2 regions of the Mycolicibacterium phocaicum genome follow, and region 2 is predicted to be linked to the other one. Evidence: predicted binding sites of a transcription regulator. Region 2 holds the regulator's gene; the other holds the start of a gene.

Region 1 (11,983 bases), 1.0 Mb from region 2:
GCGACCTGTTCGGGCTGGCGGGCTTGGTGTTGATGCCGCTCATCGGGCTCGCGGTCGGCTATCGCCAGGCCCGGGCCGCGCGCGACATCGGCCAGACGCTGCCGGGCTAGACCTCGCGGATGTCGCGCAGTTCGCGGCGCAGAATCTTGCCCGCCGCGGACTTCGGGATCGCATCGATGAACGCGACCCGCCGGACCTTCTTGTACGGCGCCACCTGACCGGCGACGAAATCCATGATCTCGTCGCCCGTCAACGCCGACTCCGGTTGCAGCACCACGAACGCCTTGGGTACTTCCTCGCCCGATTCCGGATCGCGCACCCCGACCACTGCCGTATCGGCGATACCGGGGTGCGTCAGCAGCACGGCCTCGAGTTCGGCCGGCGGTACCTGGTAGCCCTTGTACTTGATGAGTTCCTTGAGCCGGTCGACGATGTAGATGCAGCCGCTGGCGTCGACCCGGGCCAGGTCACCGGTATGCAGGAAGCCGTCGGCGTCGATGGTCTCGCTCGTGGCGGCGTCGTTGTTGAGGTACCCGGCCATGACGTTGGGGCCCCGGAAACACAGTTCGCCGACCTCGCTGAGGCCGTGCTCGGGTCGGCCGATCTCGGCTCCCGTATCGGGGTCGACGATCTTGCTGACGGCGTTCGGCACGGTCCAGCCGCACGAGCTCAACGGTGCGACGGCGCCGACGAGTTCGCGGCCGCCGTCGAACGGCATGCAGTGGCTCACCGGGCTCAGCTCACTCATGCCGTAGCCCTGCACGATGGGACAGCCGAGGCGGTCGGAGACCGCCATCCCGAGGTCGTCATCGAGCGGCGCGGCGCCCGACATCAGGCCCTTCAGCGAATCGAGCCGGTAGGAGTCGACCATCGGATGCTTCGCCAGGGCCACCGCGACGGGCGGCGCGATGAACGCGAACGTGCACTTGTGGTCCTGGATGGTCTTGAGAAAGAGCGCCAGGTCGAAGCTCGGCATGATGACCAGCCGGGCCCGGGCGTGCAGCACCGAGTTGAGCAACACCGTCATGCCGTAGATGTGGAAGAACGGCAGCACCGCGAGCACGCGGTCCTCGGGGATCAGGCCCTGGATGGGCCGAATCTGCGCCACATTCGCCGCCAGATTCTGGTGGGTCAGCATGACGCCCTTGGGATTTCCCGTGGTACCCGAGCTGTAGGGCAGGGCCGCCAGGTGCGTGGCCGGGTCGAAGCTGACCTGCGGCGCGGGCGACGCCGCCTCCAGCAGTTCGGCGGCATTCGGATGGCCGTCGGCCGCCGTGCCGGGACCGTCGAGCACGACGACACGATCGGCGGGCAGCCCAACCTCGGCGGCGGCCTGCAGCGCCTGCGGCGCCAGCGACGTGACGGTGATCAGCATGGCCGCACGGGAGTCGGTCAGTTGTTTGGCGATGTCCTTGGCCGTGAACAGCGCGTTGATCGTGGTGGCGGTGGCGCCGGACCGCAGGATGCCGTGGAAGGCGATGGCAAACGCGGCACTGTTGGGTGCCAGCAGGCCGACCACGTCGCCGACGCCCAGACCACGGGCGGCCAGCGCGCCGGCGAAGGCCTCGATCCGGGTGATGAGCTCGCGGTAGGTGTACTCGGCACCGGTCGCGACCTCGGTGATCGCGATGCGATCGGCATCCTGTTCGGCCAGCGAACCGAAGATGTACTCGTAGACGGCCGACGTCGGGATCTGGACCTCGGGGAAAGGGCTCGCGATAGTCATGGCGTCTTAGATCGAACCATGCCGGGGTGACGTGCGTCATGCCGGTTGGTTGCCGTTGTCAGGCCGGTTGGCGGGCCGCGTTACATGTCGTCGGCCATGCGCAACGCACCCGTCGGGCACGCCGCCACGGCGCGTCCATTTCGCTGACCGGACGCCGGCCGGCGGCCAGTTCATGCTGTTCTGAACGGCCACCGCGAGAAAAACTTTGGTCACTTTGTTTGCGCTGGTCACAGTGGGTAACTGGTGTCACACGTGCCGCGGTTTCTTGTCGGTGCTTCGAACTATTGTTCGATTATGGGGTTGACCGATCCGGCTGTCATCGAGGAGGCGTACGCCGCGTACGAGGCTTCGCAGGCTCGGCTCGCGTCCCTGGATTACAGCGGGCTGCCCATCAAAACGTTGTTGGCGTTGCAGTCGCGCCGCGAAACCCTGAAGTGCGCGGCCGAGGCGGTCGATCAGCAGATTCTGGCCGCCGCCCAAACTCAGGCCACCGCTAAAGAGATCGGGGCCAAGAATTGGCCTGAGGTGTTGCATATCCGGCTCCGCGTCAGCCGCGAGGAGGCGCGTCGCCGGGTTCGGGACTGTGACCATCTGGGTCCGCGGTCGGCGATCACCGGGGAGGCGTTGGGCCCGGTGTGGGAGCTGGTGGCCGCCGCGCTGGCTGAGGGTGCGATCAACAGTGAGCACGTGCAGGTGATCACCTGGTTTTTCCAGAAGCTGCCGCTGTGGGCGGCCGACCCGATCACCGTCGCCCAGTGCGAGAAGGATTTGGTGGCCGGCGCCCGGGTCAAAACCCCTGAAGAGCTTCGGCGTGCGGCCGCGGATTTGTTGTACCGGCTGGATCAGGACGGTCCCGAACCCGATGACGCCGAACGTGACCGCAAACGGGGCATCGCCCACGGTAAGCAACGCGCCGATGGCACCAGCGAGGTGTCCGGCACGATGACCCCCGAGGCTCGGGCGTATTGGGATGCGATCTACGACAAGTACGCCGCGCCCGGGATGTGCAACCCGGCTGATGAGACGCCCTGCTACTCGGGGACACCGACGGCCGAGCAGATCGCGAACGACACCCGCACCCTGGCGCAGCGTCAGCATGATGCGCAGATGTGGGTGGCCCGCATGGCCCTGACCTCGGGCATGTTGGGCGAGCACAACGGGCTCCCCGTCGCGGTGGTTGCCACCTGCACCGTCGCCGACCTGGAAAAGCGCACCGGGATGGCTGTGACCCACACCGGGACGAAGCTGCCGGTGAAGGATTTGGTGCGGATGGCCGCACAGGGGTCGGACAACTACCTCGCGGTGTTTGATGACCACACCGGCCAGCCGCTGTATCTGGGTCGGGCGGCGCGCACCGCCAGCGCCGCGCAGCGGCTGGCCCTGTTCGCCCGGGACCTGGGTTGCACCAAACCCAACTGCACCGCCCCGGCCTCGCGCAGCCAGGCCCATCACATCACCAACTGGCGCGAGGACGGCCTGACCAATGTTGACGCCATGACCCTGGCCTGTGGCTGTGATAACCGGCTGGTCGACACCGGCGGCTGGAGCACCACCATGGGCCCCGACGGCCGCACCCACTGGACCCCACCACCACTGCTCGATGTCGGCCAACCAAGGACGAATCAGTACCACCGCCCGACGCTCTACCCGGCCGAGGGCGAAGGCGGCGGCGATGGCGAAACCGACAGTCCCGCAAGCTGATCCAGCGCCAACGGCGCCGGAACGCCACGCCGACCAACCGCGGCGGCGGTACCGCACGCCCCGCGGCACCACGCGCCGCGGGATCTGCACGCCTGGCCGTAGCCGACCGCGGATCGGCCCACTCCGCCGCCCCGAGCCGTTATCCGCAGAGCGATTGAGTGTCAGATGGTGGGAGTCGAACCGTCACCACGATCAGCAGGTCGCCGGAGAAGAACCTGAAAAGTTGACTAAGCCTCGCCGCGGTCCAGCAGCTCACTTGAGCCGAGGACACGCTCGACCCGGACCTCGATCACGACGCGACGGGGATTCACCCGCGGGGTGCGGTAGCGCTGGGCGTAGCGCAGCTCGGCGTCGCGGACGTCGTCGGCGTCGTTGCTGACGGTCGACTTGCCTTCCAGGGACAGCCAGCGGGCGCCGTCGACCTGGCTCAGCACGGCGACGCCACGCTGGGCCGCGTTGAGGGCCTTCTGGGAACCGCCGGTGGTGATGACACGCGCGATGTGGGTCTTCGGGTCGAAGGTGAATCCGACAGCCACGACGTGCGGGGAGTTGTCCGACCGCAGGGTGGTCAGCATGGCCAGATGACGCTCGGTGAGGAATGCCAGCGCGTCACTGGTGAGCCGTGTCGTTGCCTTCGCCATCGTGATCAAAAGTAGCGCAGGTGATAATCGCAGCCGTGAACGACACGGCGGAGACCAGTAGCGAGGTGGTCGTCATCTTCGGCGGCCGCAGCGAAATCGGCCTGGAACTGGCCGTCCGGCTCGCGCCGGGCAACACGGTGGTGCTCGCCGCGCGCCGGGCCGACCAGCTGACCGGCGAGGCGCAGGCTGTCCGCGCGGCAGGCGCCGCCGACGTGCGGACCTGCGAGTTCGACGCCGACGACCTGACGTCGCACGCCGCGCTGGTCAACGCGATCGAAGCCGAACACGGGCCCATCGGCACCGCGGTCCTGGCCTTCGGTGTCCTCGGGGACCAGGCGCGCGCCGAGGACGACGCGGCGCACGCGGTGGCCGTCGTACACACCGACTACGTGGCCCAGGTGAACTTGCTGACGCTGCTCGCACAGCACATGCGCGCCGCCGGCCGAGGTCGGCTGGTGGTGTTCTCGTCGATCGCCGGGGCGCGGGTCCGCCGCGCCAACTACGTGTACGGGTCGGCCAAGGCAGGGCTGGACGGCTTTGCCTGCGGGCTGGCCGACGCGCTGCACGGCACCGGCATCCAATTGCTCATCGTGCGACCCGGCTTCGTGATCGGGCGGATGACCGAGGGCATGGACCCGGCGCCGATGTCGAGCACGCCGGCGCAGGTCGCCGAGGCGGCCGGGGCAGCACTGCGAAAGGGCAAGTCCGCCGTCTGGGTGCCGTGGGGTATCCGCCCGCTGATCTTCACGACTCGTTTCGTGCCGAAGGCGATCTGGCGGAAGATGCCGCGATGAGCGCTTGCGTGAAGAGCCGAGGACGCGGATGAGCGAGAGCGAAGGGAAGATCACGGTCGTCGGTATCGGCGCCGACGGCATGGCCGGGCTCGGCCAGGCTGCTCGTGACGAACTACTCGGCGCCACAGTGATTTTCGGCGGTCCGCGGCAGCTGGACCTGCTGGACGCGGACGTCACCGCCGAGCGGAGGGCCTGGCCGTCGCCGATGCTGGCGGCCCTGCCCACGTTGTTCGACGGGTTGGGGGATGTCCACGCGGTGGCATCCGGCGACCCGATGCTGCACGGCATCGGCGCCACCCTGATCCGGCTGTTCGGTCGGGATCGCGTCACGGTGCTGCCGCACGTGTCCTCGGTGACCCTGGCGTGCGCGCGCCTGGGCTGGAGCGTCCAGGACACCGAGGTGATCAGCCTCGTCAATGCCGCACCCCACACCGCGATGCGACTGGGCGGACAAGCCATCGTGCTGTCGAAGGGAGCCGACACCCCGCGGGCGTTGGCCCGACTGCTCACCGAAACCCGACGCGGCTATTCGGCATTCACCGTCCTGGAACAACTCGGCGGGCCGGCCGAACGCGTCACCACGATGACAGCGCAGGAGTGGGACATCAGGGGCCCGCGTGTCGACGCACTCAATGTCATCGCCGTGCGGTACGCACCCGATCTCCGCATCGGGGCGGTGTTGGCAGACAACGCCTTCGACCACGACGGGCAGATCACCAAACAGCACATCCGCGCGGTGACCATGGCCACGCTGCAGCCGCGCCCAGATCAAATCCTCTGGGACGTCGGCTCGGGTTCGGGCAGTGTGGCCATCGAATGGTGCCGAGCCTCGGGCGGCCGGGCGGTCGCCTTCGAGAGCGACGACGTGCGCCGTCAGCGAATCACCACCAACGTCACCACGTTCGGCGTCCGCGTCGATGTCCGTGGCGCGGCGCCGGAGAGTTTCGCCGACGTGGCCGGCCCGGACACCATCTTCATCGGTGGCGGCCTGACCCGGCCCGGGCTGTTCGACGCCTGCTACGACGCCCTCGAACCCGGTGGCCGGCTGGTCGCCAATGCGGTGACGGCAGAGTCGGAAGCCTTTGTGGTGCAGCTTTATTCGAAGCTGGGTGGCGATCTGCGTCGGTTCCAGCACTATCACGGCGAACCGATCGGTGGCTTCACCGGTTGGCGCCCGGCATTGCCGATAACCCAGTGGACGGTGGTCAAAGAATGACGGTGTACTTCATCGGCGCGGGTCCCGGCGCCGCCGATCTCATCACGGTGCGCGGGCAGCGGCTGCTGCGGTCGTGCCAGGTCTGCCTGTACGCCGGCTCGATCATGCCCGACGATCTGCTGGCGGACTGCCCGCCGGACGCGCGGGTCGTCGACACCGGCCCGCTCAACCTGGAACAGATCATCGGTGAGTTGGTCGCCGCGCACGAGGCTGGACTCGACGTGGCGCGCCTGCACTCGGGCGATCCCTCGATCTACAGTGCGGTGGCAGAACAGTGCCGCCGGCTGGACGAGCTCGGTATCGCCTACGAAATCGTCCCTGGTGTACCGGCATTCGCCGCCGCGGCCGCGACACTCGGGCGCGAGCTGACGGTGCCCGGCGTGGCCCAGACCGTCACCTTGTCCCGGGTGGCGACGCTGTCGACCGCGATGCCCGACGGCGAGGACCTGGTGGCCCTCTCCAAGCCCGGCGCCACCCTGGTGCTGCACCTGGCGGCCGCCCAGATCGACAACATCGTCCCGCAGCTGCTCGAAGGCGGGTACCGTCCGGAAACCCCTTGTGCGGTGGTAGCTTTCGTGAGCTGGCCGACCGAGCAGGTCATCACGTGCCCCCTGGCCGAACTGGCCGAGCGGACCAAGGCAGCGGGCATCACCAAGACCGCGGTCATCTTTGTCGGAGATGCCTTGGGCGCTCAAGGGTTTGCCGAGAGCTACCTGTATTCCAGCGGCCGCCGCCGCGGGGCCACCCACTGATGAAGCTACTGCTCCTGGGCGGCACGTCCGAGGCACGGGCACTGGCCAAGCGGCTGCACCCCGGCATCGAGCTCATCAGTTCTCTGGCCGGCCGCGTCCCCGACCCGGCGCTGCCGGTCGGCCCGGTACGCATCGGCGGCTTCGGTGGCGTGGCCGGCCTGCGAACGTACCTGCAGGACAACGGCATCACCGCCGTCGTCGACGCCACGCACCCGTTCGCCGCCAACATCACCGCCAATGCCGCCCAGGCCTGCGCCGGCCTGCGCCTGCCGCACCTGGTGCTGGCCCGGCCGGCGTGGCCGTACGGTGACGCCATCGTGGTCGCCGATGACCGGCAGGCCGCACAAACCGTCAAAGACCGCGGCTCCCAACGGGTCTTCCTCACCACGGGGCGCTCGGGCACGACGGCCTTCCGCGGCTCCGACGCCTGGTTTCTGATCCGCGCCGTCACGCCGCCGGACGCCGAGACGCTGCCGCGGCATCATCACATCCTGCTGTCCCGTGGCCCGTACGACTACGACAACGAGCTGGCGCTGCTGCGTGACCATCGCATCGATGCCTTGGTCACCAAGAACAGCGGCGGCGGCATGACGCGCGCGAAAATCGATGCGGCACAAGCGCTCGGCGTTCCGGTGATCATGGTGGACCGGCCGGCGCTGCCCGACGGCGTGGCGACAGCCGCCACCGTCGACGAGGCGGAAGCGTGGGTCAGGGCGCGCCGATGAGCCGCTGGAGTTCGTCCCAGGCCGCCTGCCGGTGCGCTTCCGCGTCGTCGCGGAGCTGACGCACCTTCTGGCCCTGCTCAGTGCTGCGGTCCCGCAGCGCCTCGAGGTCCACGATGAGCCGACGCCGCAGCTCGCCTTCGGGCCCGTCGGTGCCGAGAACGTTGAGCTGCTCCGAGATTCGGCTCTGCGCCTCGTAGTCACCCGAACGCGCGGCCTCGACCTGCTCGGCGCCCGATTCCAGCCGCTCGGCGACCGCCCACTTGTCCAGGACATCGCCGAGCGCGGTGATGGTGGCCTCGTCGAGGGACCGGTCGGCGAGCCACTCCTCGAGCTGACCCGGCGCGAGGTGCTCGTAGTCGATCTCGCTCGACAGCGGCCAGCTTTCCAGCACCGTGGCTTCGACCGCCCCGTGGCCGGCCGCGGTGACGGTGATCCGGTGGTTGGTCCCGTCGTCGGCGATCGCGGTGACGTTGTCCCGCGGTTCGACGCGGTGCCCCTGCACACGGGGGACTTCGAAGATCACGTCGACCGGTTCGGCATGGTCATTCTCGACTCGCAAGGTGTGCAGCCTCTCGCGGCGCTGCTCGTGCACCAGCGCGGCACGGGCAAGGCGCACGCGGGCGGTGACGTCGCTGACGGTCGAGGTTTGCCGGCAGCGCACCGCAAGGTCTTTCGCGAACGGCAGGCGCACCTTTGCATCGCGGGCCGTGAAGGGCACCATCGCTTCACCGGCATAGGCGTCCTGCTCGTAAATCACGGCGGGACCTTCCTCGAGCACGATGCCCGCGGTATTGGTGAAGACGAGGACGATCACGGGGGAGCGGTCATGGCCGTTCCAGACCAACTCGCGCCGGACCTCGTCGACGGCCTGTACCGCCAGCGGAATCATCGACGCGCCGCCGCGCTTGAGCGACACCGGGGTACTCAGTCGGTACTCGAAATACTCACCGCGGTCGGCGGTTTCGACATCGTCGACGGCATCGGCATACGCGTCGAAGTACCCCGCTCCGGCAGGCGCGGGCATCGCCATCGCCACCGGGGCCGCAGCCGGAGATCGCGTCTTCGCCAGGGCTACCACGGGAGCCGCGCCGCGGCGGCTTTCCTCGACGACCTCCCGGCGCGCGTGCTTGCTCTCGTACAGGTCGATGTCGAAGGAGACCGGTTCACCGGTGGTCAGGGTCAGCGCGATGTCGGTGAGGTCTTCGTCGACCGGGTTGTGCACGATGCCCATCGCCGTCAAGACGAGCGTGTCACCGTCGCGGACCAGGCGGTACGACAGCCGCCACAACGGGGCCGGCACCACATACGACACTTGGACGGTCCCGCTGCCCTGCACCTGTACGCCCAGTTGGCAATGCTGGCCCGCGGTCAGCGCGCGGGACCGGTCCAGTAGGTACTCGAGGTTCTCGCGCGACGGCCCTTCCGTCAGCGTCACGGCGCCGACGTCGGCGAGCTCTATCAGGCTGACCGCCCCGGCGTCGGTGCGCAGGACCAGCACCTGCCGATACTTCGCGGATTCGTCGACACCGATGACCTCGCCCCGATGCCGGGTGTCGCCGCAGTCGACTTCGACCGTCCGGCCCCGCAACCCGTCGAACAGTCCGCGCAGCGCGTTGCCCGACTCGATCTGCACCCCGCGGCCACCCAGTTGGGTATGCGGATCGGTCGGGGTGTCGAACGAGACCGCCCCGACGGCCAGCTCGCCGCCGCCGACGCTGGTCACCGAAAGCGACTTCAGCACGTCCTTCATCTGGGCGTGGCGGAACGTCAGGGCGAAATCGCCGTCGACCGGGCCACTGCGTTCGACCAGCGCCATGCCGTGCTTGTACATGACCAGGCGCGTGACTCGAGGGCTTTCGCTCATTCCGGAAACCCTAGTGGCCCAAGCGAATCAGTGTGGGTAATACCGCGGGGTGAACACCCGGTCGCCCTCGGGGGTGGAGTGCCACACCGTCTGCGACGATCCGATGATCAGCAGGCAGCGCATGTCGATCTCGGTGGGCTTGAGGTCGGCCAGGCGCACCACGCGCACCGTTTCGTTCGGCCCTGCCACGTCGCGACCGATGATCACGGGGGTGTTCGGGTCCCGGTACTCCAGCAATAGGTCCTGCATCGCGGCCACCTGCCAGGTGCGGGTCTTCGATGCCGGGTTGTAGATCGCGAGCACGAAGTCGGCGCGGGCGGCGGCGGTGACGCGCTGGGCGATGATGTCCCACGGCTTGAGCCGGTCGGACAGCGAGATCACCGCATAGTCGTGGCCGAGGGGCGCACCGACCCGGCTGGCCACGGCCTGTGCGGCGGTCATCGCCGGGATCACCCGGACGTCGACACCCGGCCACTGCCGCGCCTCCTCGAGTACCGCGGTCGCCATCGCGAACACGCCGGGGTCACCCGAGGACACCACGGCGACGGTCCGGCCCTCCTGGGCCAGCTTGCAGGCCAGCTCGGCGCGGGCGCGTTCGTCGGTGTTGTCGCTCGGATGCCGCTGCTGACCGGGACGCTCGGGCACCCGGTCCAAGTACGGCCCGTAGCCGATCAGGTCGGTGGCGGCGGCAAGTTCCCGACGGGTCTGGGTCGTCGTCCACTCCGGATCGCCCGGCCCCAGCCCGACCACGACCACGCTGCCGGCTGTGGCCTGATCCTGCCGGCCGCCCGGCAGGATCGCGATCGAGAAGTACGGCACCGTCGTCTCGTCGACGTCGGCGGCCGGCAGCACCCGCTGCGCCTCGGTGCTCGCGCGCTCCACGTAGAACGCCTCGTCCAGCCGTCCGGCCGACGAGAGTGCCTGCCGCACAGCCGGGTACGAGCGGCCCAGCTTCATCACGACGGCGGCGTCGGTGTCGGCCAGACGGCGCTGCAGCTCGCCGGCCGGCAGCGTGCCGGGCAGGATGGTGAGTACCTGTTCGCCCTGCACCAACGGCGTCGAGATCGCCGCCGACGCGGCGCTCACGGACGTCACGCCCGGCACGATGACGGCGTGGAACCGCTCGGTGAGCCGGGTGTGCATGTGCATGTACGAGCTGTAGAACAGCGGGTCGCCCTCGGCCAGCAGCGCGACGTTGCGGCCCGCGGCCAGGTGGCTCGCGATGCGTTCGGCGGCCTCGGTGTAGAAGTCCTCGATCGCGCCGTCGTAGCCGCCGGGATGCGACGTGGTCTCGGTCGTGACGGGGTAGACGAGGTGCTCCTCGATCTGGCCGGCGCGCAGATACGGTTCGGCGATGCGGCGCGCGATGCTGTGGCCGTGGCGCGCACTGTGGTACGCCACCACGTCGGCCTCACCGATCACGCGCGCGGCCTTGACGGTCACCAGTTCCGGGTCACCCGGACCCAGGCCGACACCGAAGAGAGTTCCCGTTGTCATCGTCCACCTTCTGCTCGTTCGGCGAACCTCACTCGCGTTCACTCGCAATCGCGTTCACCGCGGCGGCAGCCATGGCGCTACCGCCACGCCGCCCCGTCACCACCAGATAGTCCATGCCGCGCGGTCGCGCGATCAGTTCGTCCTTCGACTGCGCCGAGCCGACGAAGCCCACGGGGCCGCCCAATACCGCGGCAGGCACCGGCGCGCCCTCGTCCAGTAGCTCCAGCAGCCGGAACAGTGCGGTCGGCGCGTTGCCGACGGCCAGCACGGCACCGCCGAGCCGGTCCGCCCACAGATCGACCGCGGCCGCCGACCGCGTGCTGCCCAGCTTGGCCGCCATCGCGGGTGCACCCGGGTCGGCGACCAGCGACACCACTTCGTTGTCCGCGGGCAGCCGTGAGCGCGTGATGCCCGCCGCCACCATCGACGAGTCGCACAAGATCGGGGCTCCGGCGGCCAGCGCGGCGTGCGTGCGGGTCACCACGTCGTCGGTGAACGCGACGTGCTCGGTGACATCGACCTGGCCGCAGGTGTGGATCAGACGGACGACGACGCGTGAGACGTCGTCGGGAAATCGCGCCAGATCCGCCTCGGCGCGGATCGTGGCGAACGACTGCCGGTAGATCTCCGCAGCGTCGCGGACGTAGTCGAGCACGCGATAACCCTACGGGTGGCGCGGTTCGTACCCCGAGTTGGTCGCCACCAGCACCTCGCCGACGGCCGGACTGCCGCATGCGCGCTCACAGCCGACGAAATGCCGGCGGCCGCCGGGCTCGCCCGACTCCGCGGCTGCGGCGGCGTCACTGCGCACGTCGGACAGTGACTTGGCGCACCCCGGGCTGCCGGTGCACGAACTGATCGACAGCCAGGGCGAGTGCTCGTCGAAGATGAGGCCCATGGGGGCCAGCACCCGCAGCGAGGTGTCGGCGATGCCCTCTTCGAGGTCACAGATCAGTAACGAGCGCCATGGTGTGACCACCACGGGAGCGGTGATCGCCGCCACAAACTCGGCGGTACGGGCCTGCAGCACACCCAGCGGGACAGCGGCGCCCAAGGTGATCCGGCCG
Region 2 (11,983 bases):
GCCGGTTCAGTTGGAAATCGAATGAGCTGAAAGATGTCATGCCCTGAAGGTGGCAGCACGGTCCGTCAGGAATCGTCGGCCGGCGCGGCCTGCGGGCCGGTCTGTGGATGAACTCGGATCTGTGGATAACGGTCCCGCGCGAGGTGTTTCCGCAAAGTTCGCCGATGATCCGGCTGCATGATCACGCGCGCCGTGCCAACCTGGCTGTCATGGGTTCCACGCAGGAGTTCGACCTCGTCGTCATCGGATCCGGCCCGGGTGGGCAGAAGGCCGCGATCGCCGCCGCCAAGCTGGGAAAATCCGTCGCAGTCATCGAGCGTGGACGCATGCTCGGCGGCGTCTGCGTGAACACCGGGACCATCCCGTCCAAGACGCTGCGTGAGGCGGTCGTCTACCTCACCGGGATGAGCCAGCGCGAACTGTACGGCTCCAGCTACCGGGTGAAGGAACGGATCACCCCTGCCGACCTGCTGCGCCGCACCACCCACGTCATCGGCCGGGAACAGGACGTCGTGCGCAACCAGCTCCTGCGCAACGGGGTCGAGTTGTTCGAAGGGCACGGGCGCTTCCTCGACCCGCACACCCTGGTCATCGAGGACCCGACCCGCGACGAGAACGTCAACATCAGGGCGCGGTATGTCGTCATCGCCACCGGCACCAAGCCCGTCCGCCCGGCCGGGGTGAACTTCGACGAAGAACGCGTCCTGGACTCCGACGGGATCCTGGACCTCAAGAGCCTGCCGCAGTCGATGGTGGTGGTCGGCGCCGGAGTCATCGGTATCGAGTACGCGTCCATGTTCGCCGCGCTCGGCACCAAGGTGACCGTGATCGAGAAGCGGCCGACGATGCTGGACTTCTGCGATTCCGAGATCATCGAGTCCCTCAAATTCCACCTGCGCGACCTCGCGGTGACGTTCCGGTTCGGCGAAGAGGTCACCGCCGTGGACGTGGGTCCCGGCGGAACCCTGACCACGCTCGCCAGCGGGAAACAGATCCCCGCCGAGACAGTGATGTACTCGGCCGGCCGGCAGGGCCAGACCGAGCACCTCGACGTCGCCCAGGCCGGACTCGAGATCGACAGCCGCGGAAGGATTTTCGTCGACGACAACTACCAGACCAAGGTCGACCACATCTATGCCGTCGGCGACGTCATCGGCTTCCCCGCGCTGGCGGCGACCTCGATGGACCAGGGCCGGCTCGCGGCCTATCACGCCTTCGGCGAGCCCTGCAAGGGCATGACCGACCTGCAGCCGATCGGCATCTACTCCATTCCCGAGGTGTCGTACGTCGGCGCCACCGAGGTCGATCTCACCGACAGCTCGGTCCCGTACGAGGTCGGGGTGTCGCGCTACCGCGAACTGGCCCGCGGGCAGATCGCCGGCGACTCGTACGGCATGCTCAAACTCCTGGTCTCCACCGAGGACCTCACGCTGCTCGGCGTGCACATCTTCGGCTCCAACGCCACCGAACTGGTCCACATCGGCCAGGCCGTGATGGGCTGCGGCGGCACCGTGGAGTACCTGGTCGACGCCGTCTTCAACTACCCGACGTTCTCCGAGGCCTACAAGGTCGCCGCGCTCGACGTGATGAACAAGCTGCGGGCGCTCAACCAATTCAGGAGCTAGGTGCTGCACCCGTCGTCGGGGGCGCCGGTGGCACGGTCTGCCGGGCCACCCTCCTGCGCGCGCTGATACACCACCTGGACCTGCACATCGAAGGGCGACGAGTACGACAGCTCGTTGCTGCTGCAACCACCGCCCTGCAGACCGCCGACCACTCCCCTGACCTCGTTCCCCGATACCCAGGGCGAGCCGCTGGTGCCGTCCACCAGCCCCGGGCAGCGCAGCGCCGGGAAACCGCGATCCGGGCGTGACGTCGGACCGCTGCAGCTGACCTGACCGCCGCCGTCACCAAGCGGGTATCCCGTCACCGTGATCGGAACGTCCGGACCGGGCGCCGCGCCGAGCACGAAGCCGCCGCCGGCGCGGTGCTCCAGCGTCTCGGTCGTGGGCGCGCCGCCGTGGCTGACCCGGGCGATCGCGAAGTCGGCTGCCGGGTCCTGGCCACGGACCCAGCGCGGATCCAGGTACACCGCGTCGATGTGCCAGAAGTCCCCGGGCACGCCGCCGCGGTAACCGGGTGCGAACGTCGCCTCGACCGACGAATCGAGGCAGTGGGCGGCCGTGATGATGAGATTTCCCGCCAGTGAGTCGAGCACCGCGCCACTGCAGGTGTGTACCGAATCGCTGCCCAGGAACACCGCTCCGACGCGCGGATCGAGACGGGGCCCCGGGACTGCGGCCGCACCTGCGCTGACCGTGCCGACGTCGCCGGTGCGGGGGTCGGCCTTGATCGGAGGTGGGCTGCACGCAGTGGCCAACAGCGCGACGAGCGCGCTCACGACCAGTCGGGTGCCCAGCATCTGTCCGATCTTGCCCGATACCTCCTGCCCGAGCAGCATCTGGTGCACCATGGCGTACTCCGGGGTGACCCGGGGAACAAGGTGAGAATGCGAGACACTTGTAGGAGACGCACCCCACTGCGAGATGTGGGCGAGGCAGTACGGCAAGGAGTGTGAAGGTGAGCGAGCACGACGGGCACGCGGACGCGAGCGACCAGCGGCCCGAAGACCACCGGGGCCAGCAGTATCAGCCCGAGCAGAGCGGCATGTACGAGCTGGAGTTCCCCGCGCCCCAGCTGTCCGCCGCCGACGGCCGCGGACCGGTGATGGTGCACGCCCTCGAAGGCTTCTCCGATGCCGGCCATGCCATCCGGCTGGCTGCCGAGCACCTGAAGAACACGCTCGACACCGAACTGGTCGCGTCGTTCGCCATCGACGAGCTGCTGGACTACCGGTCGCGTCGACCGCTGATGACGTTCACCACCGATCACTTCACCAAGTACGACGACCCCGAGTTGAATCTGTACGCGTTGCACGACACCGCCGGGACGCCGTTCCTGCTGCTGGCCGGCATGGAGCCGGACCTGCGCTGGGAACGATTCATCACGGCGGTGCGGCTGCTCTCCGAGCGGCTCGGGGTCCGGCAGGTCATCGGGCTGGGCGCCATCCCGATGGCGGTGCCGCACACGCGGCCCGTCACCATGACCGCACACGCGGGCAACAAGGAACTGATCGCTGATCACACGCCATGGGTGGGCGAGGTGCAGGTTCCGGCCAGCGTGTCGAACCTGTTGGAGTACAGGATGATTCAGCACGGCCACGAAGCTCTGGGCTTCACGGTGCACGTGCCGCACTACCTGGCGCAAACCGCGTATCCGCCGGCCGCGGAGGCCCTGCTGGGCGAGGTCTCGCGGATCGCATCGCTGCAGATCCCGCTCCACGAGCTGTCCGAGGCGGGCGCCGAGGTGTACACGAAGATCAGTGAGCAGGTGGAGGCCAGCGCCGAAGTCGCTCAAGTGGTCAGTGCACTGGAACAACAGTACGATTCGTTCGTCGCTGCTCAGGAAAATCGGTCGTTGCTGGCACGTGACGAGGAACTACCCAGCGGCGACGAGCTCGGCGCACAGTTCGAGCAGTTCCTCGCCGAACAGTCCGGCGACGGATTCTCCGATCCCCAGGCCGGCGACGACGGCACTGTCGGCGACTGACCACGCGGTCGGCTCCGCCGACACGATGGGAAGGAGCTGGGACGATGTCCGATGGGAAGCCCACCCTGCACTCGGTGCGCGACGTCACGCCGCGGCTGGAATACCGCACCATCCACGGTTACCGGCGGGCGTACCGGATAGCCGGTTCGGGACCGGCGATCCTGCTCATCCACGGCATCGGTGACAACTCCACCACCTGGGAGACCGTTCAGACGCGCCTCGCGCAGCGCTTCACCGTGATCGCCCCAGACCTGCTGGGTCACGGCCAGTCCGACAAACCGCGCGCCGACTACTCGGTGGCGGCGTACGCCAACGGCATGCGGGACCTGCTCAGCGTGCTGGACATCGAACGGGTAACGGTCGTCGGCCATTCGCTGGGCGGCGGCGTGGCCATGCAATTCGCCTATCAATTCCCGCAATTGATCGATCGCCTGGTGCTGGTGGGTGCCGGCGGCGTCACCCGCGACGTGAACATCGCGCTGCGGCTCGCGGCCCTGCCATTGGGCACCGAAGCGCTGGCGCTGTTGCGAATCCCGTTGGTGCTGCCCGCGCTTCAGCTCGCCGGACGTCTCGGCGGCGCGCTGCTCGGGTCGACCGGTCTGGGTCACGACCTGCCGAACATGCTGCGGATCCTCAACGACCTGCCCGAACCCAAGGCCTCGTCCGCCTTTGCCCGGACCCTGCGTGCGGTGGTCGACTGGCGGGGCCAGGTGGTCACGATGCTGGATCGATGTTATTTGACCGAAGCCATTCCGGTGCAATTGGTTTGGGGCACCCACGATGCCGTCATCCCGGCTGCTCATGGCGAGCTGGCCCATGCCGCGATGCCAGGTTCTCGGCTCGAGTTCTTCGACAACTCGGGCCATTTCCCATTTCATGACGATCCCGATCGGTTCGTGAAGCTCGTCGAGGAGTTCATCGACACCACCGCGCCGTCGGTGTACGACCGCGATGCCCTGCGCGGCCTACTGCAGACCGGCGTCACCGCGAAATCGATCGACGCCCCGCAGGATACGAAGTTCGCGGTGCTCGACGCGATGGAGACCGACGAACGCAGCGCGACCTAGCGGCAGTCAGCCCGACGACGTCACGCCGCGGTGCGCGCGCAGCGCCTCGATTTCGCGTTCGAAGTCCTCAGCGGACGAGAATGAGCGGTACACGGAGGCGAACCGCAGATAGGCGACCTCATCGAGGTCACGCAAAGGGCCGAGGATCGCCAGCCCGACCTCATGGCTCGGCACTTCGGGAGATCCGGTGGCCCGCACCGCATCTTCGACCTTCTGTGCCAACTGGTTCAGGGCATCGTCGTCGACCTGCCGACCCTGGCAGGCGCGCCGCACGCCCTTGATCACCTTGTCCCGGCTGAACGGTTCTGTGACGCCGCTGCGTTTGACCACCGCGACGACCGCAGTTTCCACCGTCGTGAACCGGCGGCCGCATTCCGGGCATGACCGGCGACGCCGAATCGCCTGCCCTTCATCAGCTTCCCGTGAATCGACCACACGCGAGTTCGGATGCCGGCAGAACGGACAGTGCATCACCGCTCCTTCGCCGCACCGACAATCGACCGTTTCGAACGGTCTTGAGCCTACCCGTGCCGCTCGGACGCGGCCGGGCGCCGTGCCGATCGAGGTGCGCACGGGCTGTCCTCAGCCGACCGGCGCGATCAGCGTCTGACCGGCGTTCAGTGCCACCGACGGCAGCTTGTTGAGCTCCTTGATGCGGTCGACGACGGCGCTGACGGGCGCGTCGGGCGCCACGCGCCGGGCGACCTGCTGAATGGACTCCCCGGTCTGCACCCGGACCACCGCGAGCTGTGCGGGCACCGAGGCCGCCGACGATGTCGGCTGGACAGCTTCGCCGAACTGCGCCACCAGGCCCAGCCACACCGTGATCCCGGCCGCGACCAGAGCCAGCATCACCGTGGTCAACGGCGTGATCGGGTTGCGACGGTGCGAGGCCCGGGAGGTCAGTACTCCCGTACCGCGGTGGCGGAAGGCCGCGCCCGCAGGACGGGAACCAGCCGGCCGCAGCCGGGCCTGGCGGTGCGGATTCACATCTCCACGCCGAGGCACGGTGCGGACGACGACGTCGGTCGGGTATTCGCGGGTGATGACGGTCATGTCGGTTCCTCTCAGGAGTTCGTACATAGGTTCGATCGCTCTTGTGTTCGACTATATCGCCCAAATGTTCGAAAGGTAGAACATGTGATCGAACTGTTGCGAACGATACGACGACCCACCGACAAGTTCCGTTCGCCGACTCCGCCGCCCCTTTCACGACGTCACGACGAGATCCGTCCGCGACACGCCGACCCGCCCGATCTCGAACACATGTTTGATGAATCGTCCGCACTGGGCTAGATTCGTCTGCATGAGCGACAGCACCGATACCCCGGACACCCAGCCAGGCGGACGGTCCAGCAGCCTCACCGAGCGCCAGCGGACCATCCTCGACGTCATCCGCACCTCGGTCACCACCCGCGGCTATCCGCCCAGCATCCGGGAGATCGGCGACGCCGTCGGCCTCACCTCGACCTCGTCGGTGGCCCACCAGCTGCGCACGCTGGAGAAGAAGGGCTACCTGCGCCGCGACCCGAACCGCCCGCGCGCCGTGGACGTGCGCGGTGCGGACGACTCGACGGGCGCCACCATCACAACCGATGTCTCCGGTTCGGACGCGCTGCCCGAACCGACGTTCGTGCCGGTGCTCGGCCGGATCGCCGCCGGCGGCCCGATCCTTGCCGAAGAGGCCGTCGAAGACGTCTTCCCGCTCCCCCGCGAACTCGTGGGTGAGGGCTCGTTGTTCCTTCTGAAGGTGGTCGGCGAGTCGATGATCGACGCCGCGATCTGCGACGGCGACTGGGTCGTCGTGCGGCAGCAGAACGTGGCCGACAACGGGGACATCGTCGCAGCGATGATCGACGGTGAGGCCACGGTGAAGACCTTCAAGCGCACCAAGGGCCAGGTGTGGCTGATGCCGCACAACCCGGCGTTCGACCCGATCCCGGGCAACGACGCGGTCGTCCTCGGCAAGGTCGTGACCGTCATCCGCAAGATTTGAGGGCTGCCAGACCTAGAGATGAGCCCCGCTGCAGTCGCTCGCAGCGGGGCTCAGTCATGACTCCGGTCAGCCGCGGATGAACCCGTTGGTGACCGCGAATTCCTCACTGGCAAACCAGATTTGGACGGGCGCTTCGTCATACCCGGGAGATCCCGGCACCCAGTACAAACCCGACTCGGTATTGGCCTTGATGCCGTAGCCCTCTGGCGGCTCCGCACCGGTCGCGACGCGGAACGACATCTGCGCGGTCTCGGGTTCCTCGGCCCCCAGCGCATGGTGCCGGCCGCTGGCCGGACCGGCCGCGACGGCGTCCTCCGCAGGCGCCTCGTCCACAGGAGCCTCGGCTGCCGGTTCCGCCTCCGAAACCTCCGGCGTCTCGGCCTCGGCCACCTGTTCCTCGGGCTCGGACGCACGCTCGTCAGCCTGGTCCTCGGTCTCCTGGTCCTCGGCCGGCGCAGCCCAGACACGGTCGGCGGGGTCCCGGGGCCGAAGTCCGGCGAAGCCCGCCAACCCGGCCGCGGTCAGGCCCGCCGCCGCGCCACCACGACGCAACGCATCCGGGAGTTGCACCGAGGCCGTCGGTTCGTCGGCGGGTTCGCGGTCGCCGTCGTCGCCGCTCGCCTGCGGCTCAGGCTCGTAGGGTTCGGCCGCGTCGACCGGCTCGGCGTCGAGCTCGGCTTGCGCCTCGGCATCGGCATCGGCGTCCGCCTCACCGTCGGCGGGCTCGTCGGCGGGCTGCTCGGCCGTGAAATCGGGGTACACCGTCGGCGCGGTGTCGATGACGTCCGGGTTGCTCTGGAACGCGGGCCCGCCGTGCGGGCCGTCGAACTGCTGGTCCTCGGCCGCGAACTCGTCGCCGTACTCACTGTCGACACCGCCGTCCGCATACTGCGGGTCGCCGTACTCCCCGTCGCCGAGCTCGTGGTCGTCGTAGTCGTACGCGTCCTGATCGTCGACGGCGTCCGGTCCGGCGTGCCGCCGGCGCCGCAGCAGCGACGCGATCACGATGCCGACCACGACGAGCAGCAGCGGGATGATCGCCAGCAACCACCACCAGTGGAACTGGTACCACTTGCCGGCCTCGTCGGACTGCGAGGTCACCCCGCCCGGCAGATCGACACTGGGTACCTGCAGGCCGCCCAACTGCGACGCCAGTTCTGCCGGCTCGGTGCTGAACGCACGGCTGGACTTGTTCCACGAGATCGAACCGCCCGTGAACTTCTGGCTGACGACGTCGCCGCTGACGGTCTGATCGGCGGTCGGCGCGCCGAGCTTGCCGGTCGCGCCACCGAGCTTGTCCCACGCCGCGTTCATCGCGCCGCGGACGACGAACGCGCCGTGCTCGGGCGTCCAGAAGATCGCCGGGTTGTCGGCGGCGGCGAACGTGGCGATGCGGCTCGTGGGCGAGATGCCGCCGTCGGTCTCGTTGCTCGCCGGGAATCCGAGATCGCCCTGCGGGCCGCCGGCCGCGCGGTATTTGGCCAGTACGTCGCCGGTGATCGCGTGCGCACCGGTCGCCGGTGAATAGAAGATGGTGCCGCCGGCGAAGTTCTGTGCCACGCCGTCGCCGACCTTGTACTGGGCACCCTGCTCGTCTCCGAGGGTGCCCTGCGGCCCGCCGGCTGCCCGTCGTGCGGCGGCGATGGCCGTCGTCGCGTCGCCCGGCACGTCGAGGCCGGTCAGCTGGCCGGCCAGGTCGGCCGGCGTGGTGGTGAACGCCTTGGTCTTGGCGTTCCAGCTCACCTCACCGCCGGTGAAGGGCTGGGTGACGACGTCGCCCTTCCAGGACTCGTCGGCCGTGGGTACGCCGAGGGTGCCGGCCGACCCGCCGAGCTTGTCCCAGGCGGCGTTGATGGCGCCGCGCACCACCCAGGCGCCGTTGTCGGGCGTCCAGAAGATGACCGGCTTGTCAGCGGCACTGAAGGTGCTGTTGCGGCTGTCAGTGGCCTTGCCCGCGCCCTCGTCGATGGTCGGGAAGCCGAGATCGCTGTCCGCGGCGCCGCCCAAGGCCTGGTACTTGTCGAGGATCGCGCCGTAAATGAGATGGGCGCCGGTGCCCTCGCTGAAATAGATCTTGCCGCCCGCGAAGTTCTGCGCAAAGCCCGCGCCGACCTGGTAGACGTCACCGTCCTTGGCACCCAGCTCACCCGTGTCACCGCCCGCGGCATCCCACGTGTGGGATATCGCCGCGTCGGCGTCGCTTTCCGGTGTCGCGTATGCCGTCGGAGCCATGAGCAATGCCACCGCGACAGAAAGGGCCCCGACACCAGCCCATCCGCCACGGGTTCGCAGCCCGGTCATCGAATTCCTCCCGCGGTCGGCAAAACTCCGGATACAAAATTCCGTCAGACAAACTCTCTTGATTGAGAGATTCTGTCAACTTTGCTTCAGTTCATGCCCATCGTGCGGGATATCGGGCGGTGACGCACCAGTGTGTCGCGCTTCGATATGCGAATAAATTCGCGCGGCAATTAGTTAAACGCCCAATCCGCGGCCGATGATCTCCTTCATGATCTCGGTGGTCCCGCCGTAGATGGTCTGGATGCGCGAGTCCAGGAATGCCCGCGCAATGGGATATTCGCGCATATAGCCGTAGCCGCCGTGCAGCTGCAGACACCGGTCGACCAGGCGAACCTGCGCCTCTGTGGAATACCATTTGGCCATCGCCGCCTGGTCGATTGTCAGCTTTCGATCGAGATGCAGGCGAATGAACTCATCGACCATGATTCGCACCGCCGTGGCCTCTGTCGCCAGTTCCGCCAACACGAATCGGCTGTTCTGGAAGCTGCCGATCGGCTTGCCGAACGCTTTACGCTCCTTGGCGTATTGCAATGTCGATTCCAGCACGGCCTCCATCGCCGCGGCAGCCATCACGGCGATGGAAATACGCTCCTGCGGCAGGTTCTGCATCAGATAGACGAACCCCATGCCCTCGACGCCCAGCAGGTTCTCGGCCGGGACTTTGACTTCGGTGAACGACAATTCCGCGGTGTCCTGCGCGTCGAGGCCGATCTTGTCGAGGTGACGGCCGCGCTCGAAACCCGCCATGCCGCGCTCGACCACCAGCAGGCTGAAGCCCTGCGCGCCCTTGTCCGGGTCGGTCTGAGCGACGACGATCACCAGGTCGGCGTGAATACCGTTGGTGATGAACGTCTTCGAGCCGTTGAGCACGTAGTGGTCGCCGTCTTTGACCGCACGGGTCTTGATGCCCTGCAAGTCACTACCGGTGCCCGGTTCGGTCATCGCGATGGCACAGATCAGTTCGCCGCTGCAGAAACCGGGCAGCCAGCGCTGCTTCTGCTCGTCGTTGGTCAGCTCGAGCAGGTACGGCGCGATGACGTCGTTCTGCAGCGTGAAGCCCAGACCGCTGTGTCGTCCCGCCGCGGTCTCCTCGCTGACGATGACGTTGTAGCGGAAGTCCGGGTTTCCGCCGCCGCCGTACTCCTCCGGCACGGCCATGCCGAGAAAACCCTGTTTACCCGCCTCGCGCCAGACCTCGCGGTCGACGATCTTGGCCTTCTCCCACTCCTCGCGGTAGGGCTCGGCATGGCGGTCGAGGAACGCGCGGTACGACTCCCGGAACAGCTCGTGCTCGGGTTCGAACAACGTGCGGTCGTACTTGATGACACCCATGTGAGACCTCCGGTACTGGATAAGTTTGCAACAACTTATCCCAACCGGGCGGTTGGTTGTGAGCGGGCCCACACCCGGCGCGTCGCCGGGTGGCGACTACCTCGCCTGGCTGCGGCCGGACTGCGAACGGCCCGGCTGCCCCTGCGAACGACCACCCTGGGTACGCCCGGGCGCCTGCAGCCCACCGCTCGAACGCCGGCGGCGGCGCTGCGCCTGCCCGGCGGTCGCCGTCTTGGCCGGACGGTTGCCGCCCCGGGGCGCGGGCGCCTCCTTGGGGGCCGGCGCGCGGTACGGCGCGATCTCTCCGACCAGCGCCTGCACCGACGCCGAATCGGCGACGACTTCCTGCGGCCGGGCCGTGATGCCGGCCTTGCGCAGCAGCTGCTGGGCATCCTTGCGCTGCTCCGGGAGCACCACGGTCACGACGTCGCCGGCGCTTCCGGCACGGGCCGTACGTCCCGAGCGGTGCAGGTACGCCTTGTGCTCGGCGGGCGGGTCCACGTGGACCACGAGCTCGACCTCGTCGACGTGCACACCGCGCGCGGCGATGTCGGTGGCGACGAGGACGCGCGCCTCTCCCGAGCTGAAAGCGGCGAGGTTGCGGTCCCGCGCGGGCTGGGACAGGTTGCCGTGCAGGTCGACCGACGGCACACCGGATTCGGTGAGCTGCCGGGCCAGCTTGCGAGCCTGGTGCTTGGTGCGCATGAACAGGATGCGCCGGCCGGTGCCGGACGCCAGCCGCTGCACCAGGTCGCGCTTCTCGGCGACACCGGCGACGTGGAACACGTGGTGCGTCATGGCCGGCGGCGGCGCATCGATCTCGTCGACCGAATGCGTGATGGGATCGGACAGGAAGCGCCGCACGAGCTTGTCGACGCCGTTGTCGAGCGTCGCGGAGAACAACATGCGCTGACCGCCGGCGGGAGTGGCCGCCAGAATCCGGGTGACGCCCGGCAGGAAGCCCAGGTCGGCCATGTGATCAGCCTCGTCCAGCACCGTGACCTGCACGGCGTCGAGGTTCACCAGCTTCTGCTTCATGAGGTCTTCGAGACGGCCCGGGCAGGCGATGACGATGTCCACGCCGCCGCGCAACGCGTCGACCTGACGGTTCTGCGAAACGCCACCGAAGATGGTGGTCACCTTGAGTCCCACAGCAGTGGCCAGCGGTTCGACGGTCGCGGCGATCTGGGTGGCCAGCTCGCGGGTCGGGGCCAGCACCAGGCCGGTGGGACGCGACGGACGTCGCGAGGCGCCGGCCAGCCGGGCCACCAGCGGAATGGAGAAGGCGAGCGTCTTACCGCTGCCCGTGCGGCCGCGGCCGAGGACGTCCCGGCCGGCCAGGGTGTCGGGCAGGGTGCTGACCTGGATGGGGAACGGCGCGGCGATGCCGCGGCCGGCGAGCGAGGCGACGAGCGCCTCGGGGACGCCGAGTTCAGCGAAGGACGACGATTGTTCTGCAGACATGGATGAGTACAGCCTTTCCGGCACGGAGGGTCGACAATGCCGGCGGCAGTATCGGTCGCCGCGAGAAGTGCTGGTGCAGATGGACTGACACGGCTCTCAGCCGTTCCACGACGTGATCAGTGGGCGTGTCCTGCGAAGGAGCGCAACTGATGTTGAGCCAGAGCTTAGTACCGAACATCGCCCGTCGCCGACCACGGCAATCGGTACGGCCGGC

Evidence for each region. Region 2 encodes LexA, which represses DNA repair genes until DNA is damaged. Its sites were predicted from a motif close to CGAACANNTGTTCG; they were not measured.
Region 1: G6N46_RS01035 (HNH endonuclease signature motif containing protein) is a predicted target of LexA. The motif match lies at 2,004-2,017, and genes of this name have one in related genera.

Annotation. Positions count from the first base shown of each region.
Region 1 covers NZ_AP022616.1:209,991-221,973, forward strand. Annotated here, with positions in the region: gene G6N46_RS01025 (hypothetical protein) at 1-110, shown strand, start outside; gene G6N46_RS01030 (4-coumarate--CoA ligase family protein) at 107-1,726, opposite strand; gene G6N46_RS01035 (HNH endonuclease signature motif containing protein) at 2,021-3,427, shown strand; gene G6N46_RS01040 (F420-dependent biliverdin reductase) at 3,655-4,068, opposite strand; gene G6N46_RS01045 (decaprenylphospho-beta-D-erythro-pentofuranosid-2-ulose 2-reductase) at 4,104-4,862, shown strand; gene cbiE (precorrin-6y C5,15-methyltransferase (decarboxylating) subunit CbiE) at 4,891-6,078, shown strand; gene cobM (precorrin-4 C(11)-methyltransferase) at 6,075-6,830, shown strand; gene G6N46_RS01060 (cobalt-precorrin-6A reductase) at 6,830-7,555, shown strand; gene G6N46_RS01065 (DUF4139 domain-containing protein) at 7,539-9,419, opposite strand; gene G6N46_RS01070 (precorrin-2 C(20)-methyltransferase) at 9,447-10,916, opposite strand; gene G6N46_RS01075 (precorrin-8X methylmutase) at 10,945-11,571, opposite strand; gene cobG (precorrin-3B synthase) at 11,581-11,983, opposite strand, start outside.
Region 2 covers NZ_AP022616.1:1,258,105-1,270,087, forward strand. Annotated here, with positions in the region: gene G6N46_RS06130 (DUF4192 domain-containing protein) at 1-40, opposite strand, end outside; gene sthA (Si-specific NAD(P)(+) transhydrogenase) at 210-1,625, shown strand; gene G6N46_RS06140 (trypsin-like serine peptidase) at 1,622-2,473, opposite strand; gene G6N46_RS06145 (proteasome assembly chaperone family protein) at 2,668-3,609, shown strand; gene G6N46_RS06150 (alpha/beta fold hydrolase) at 3,654-4,676, shown strand; gene nrdR (transcriptional regulator NrdR) at 4,683-5,147, opposite strand; gene G6N46_RS06160 (LysM peptidoglycan-binding domain-containing protein) at 5,259-5,732, opposite strand; gene lexA (transcriptional repressor LexA) at 5,983-6,672, shown strand; gene G6N46_RS06170 (LGFP repeat-containing protein) at 6,739-8,973, opposite strand; gene G6N46_RS06175 (acyl-CoA dehydrogenase family protein) at 9,148-10,305, opposite strand; gene G6N46_RS06180 (DEAD/DEAH box helicase) at 10,402-11,769, opposite strand.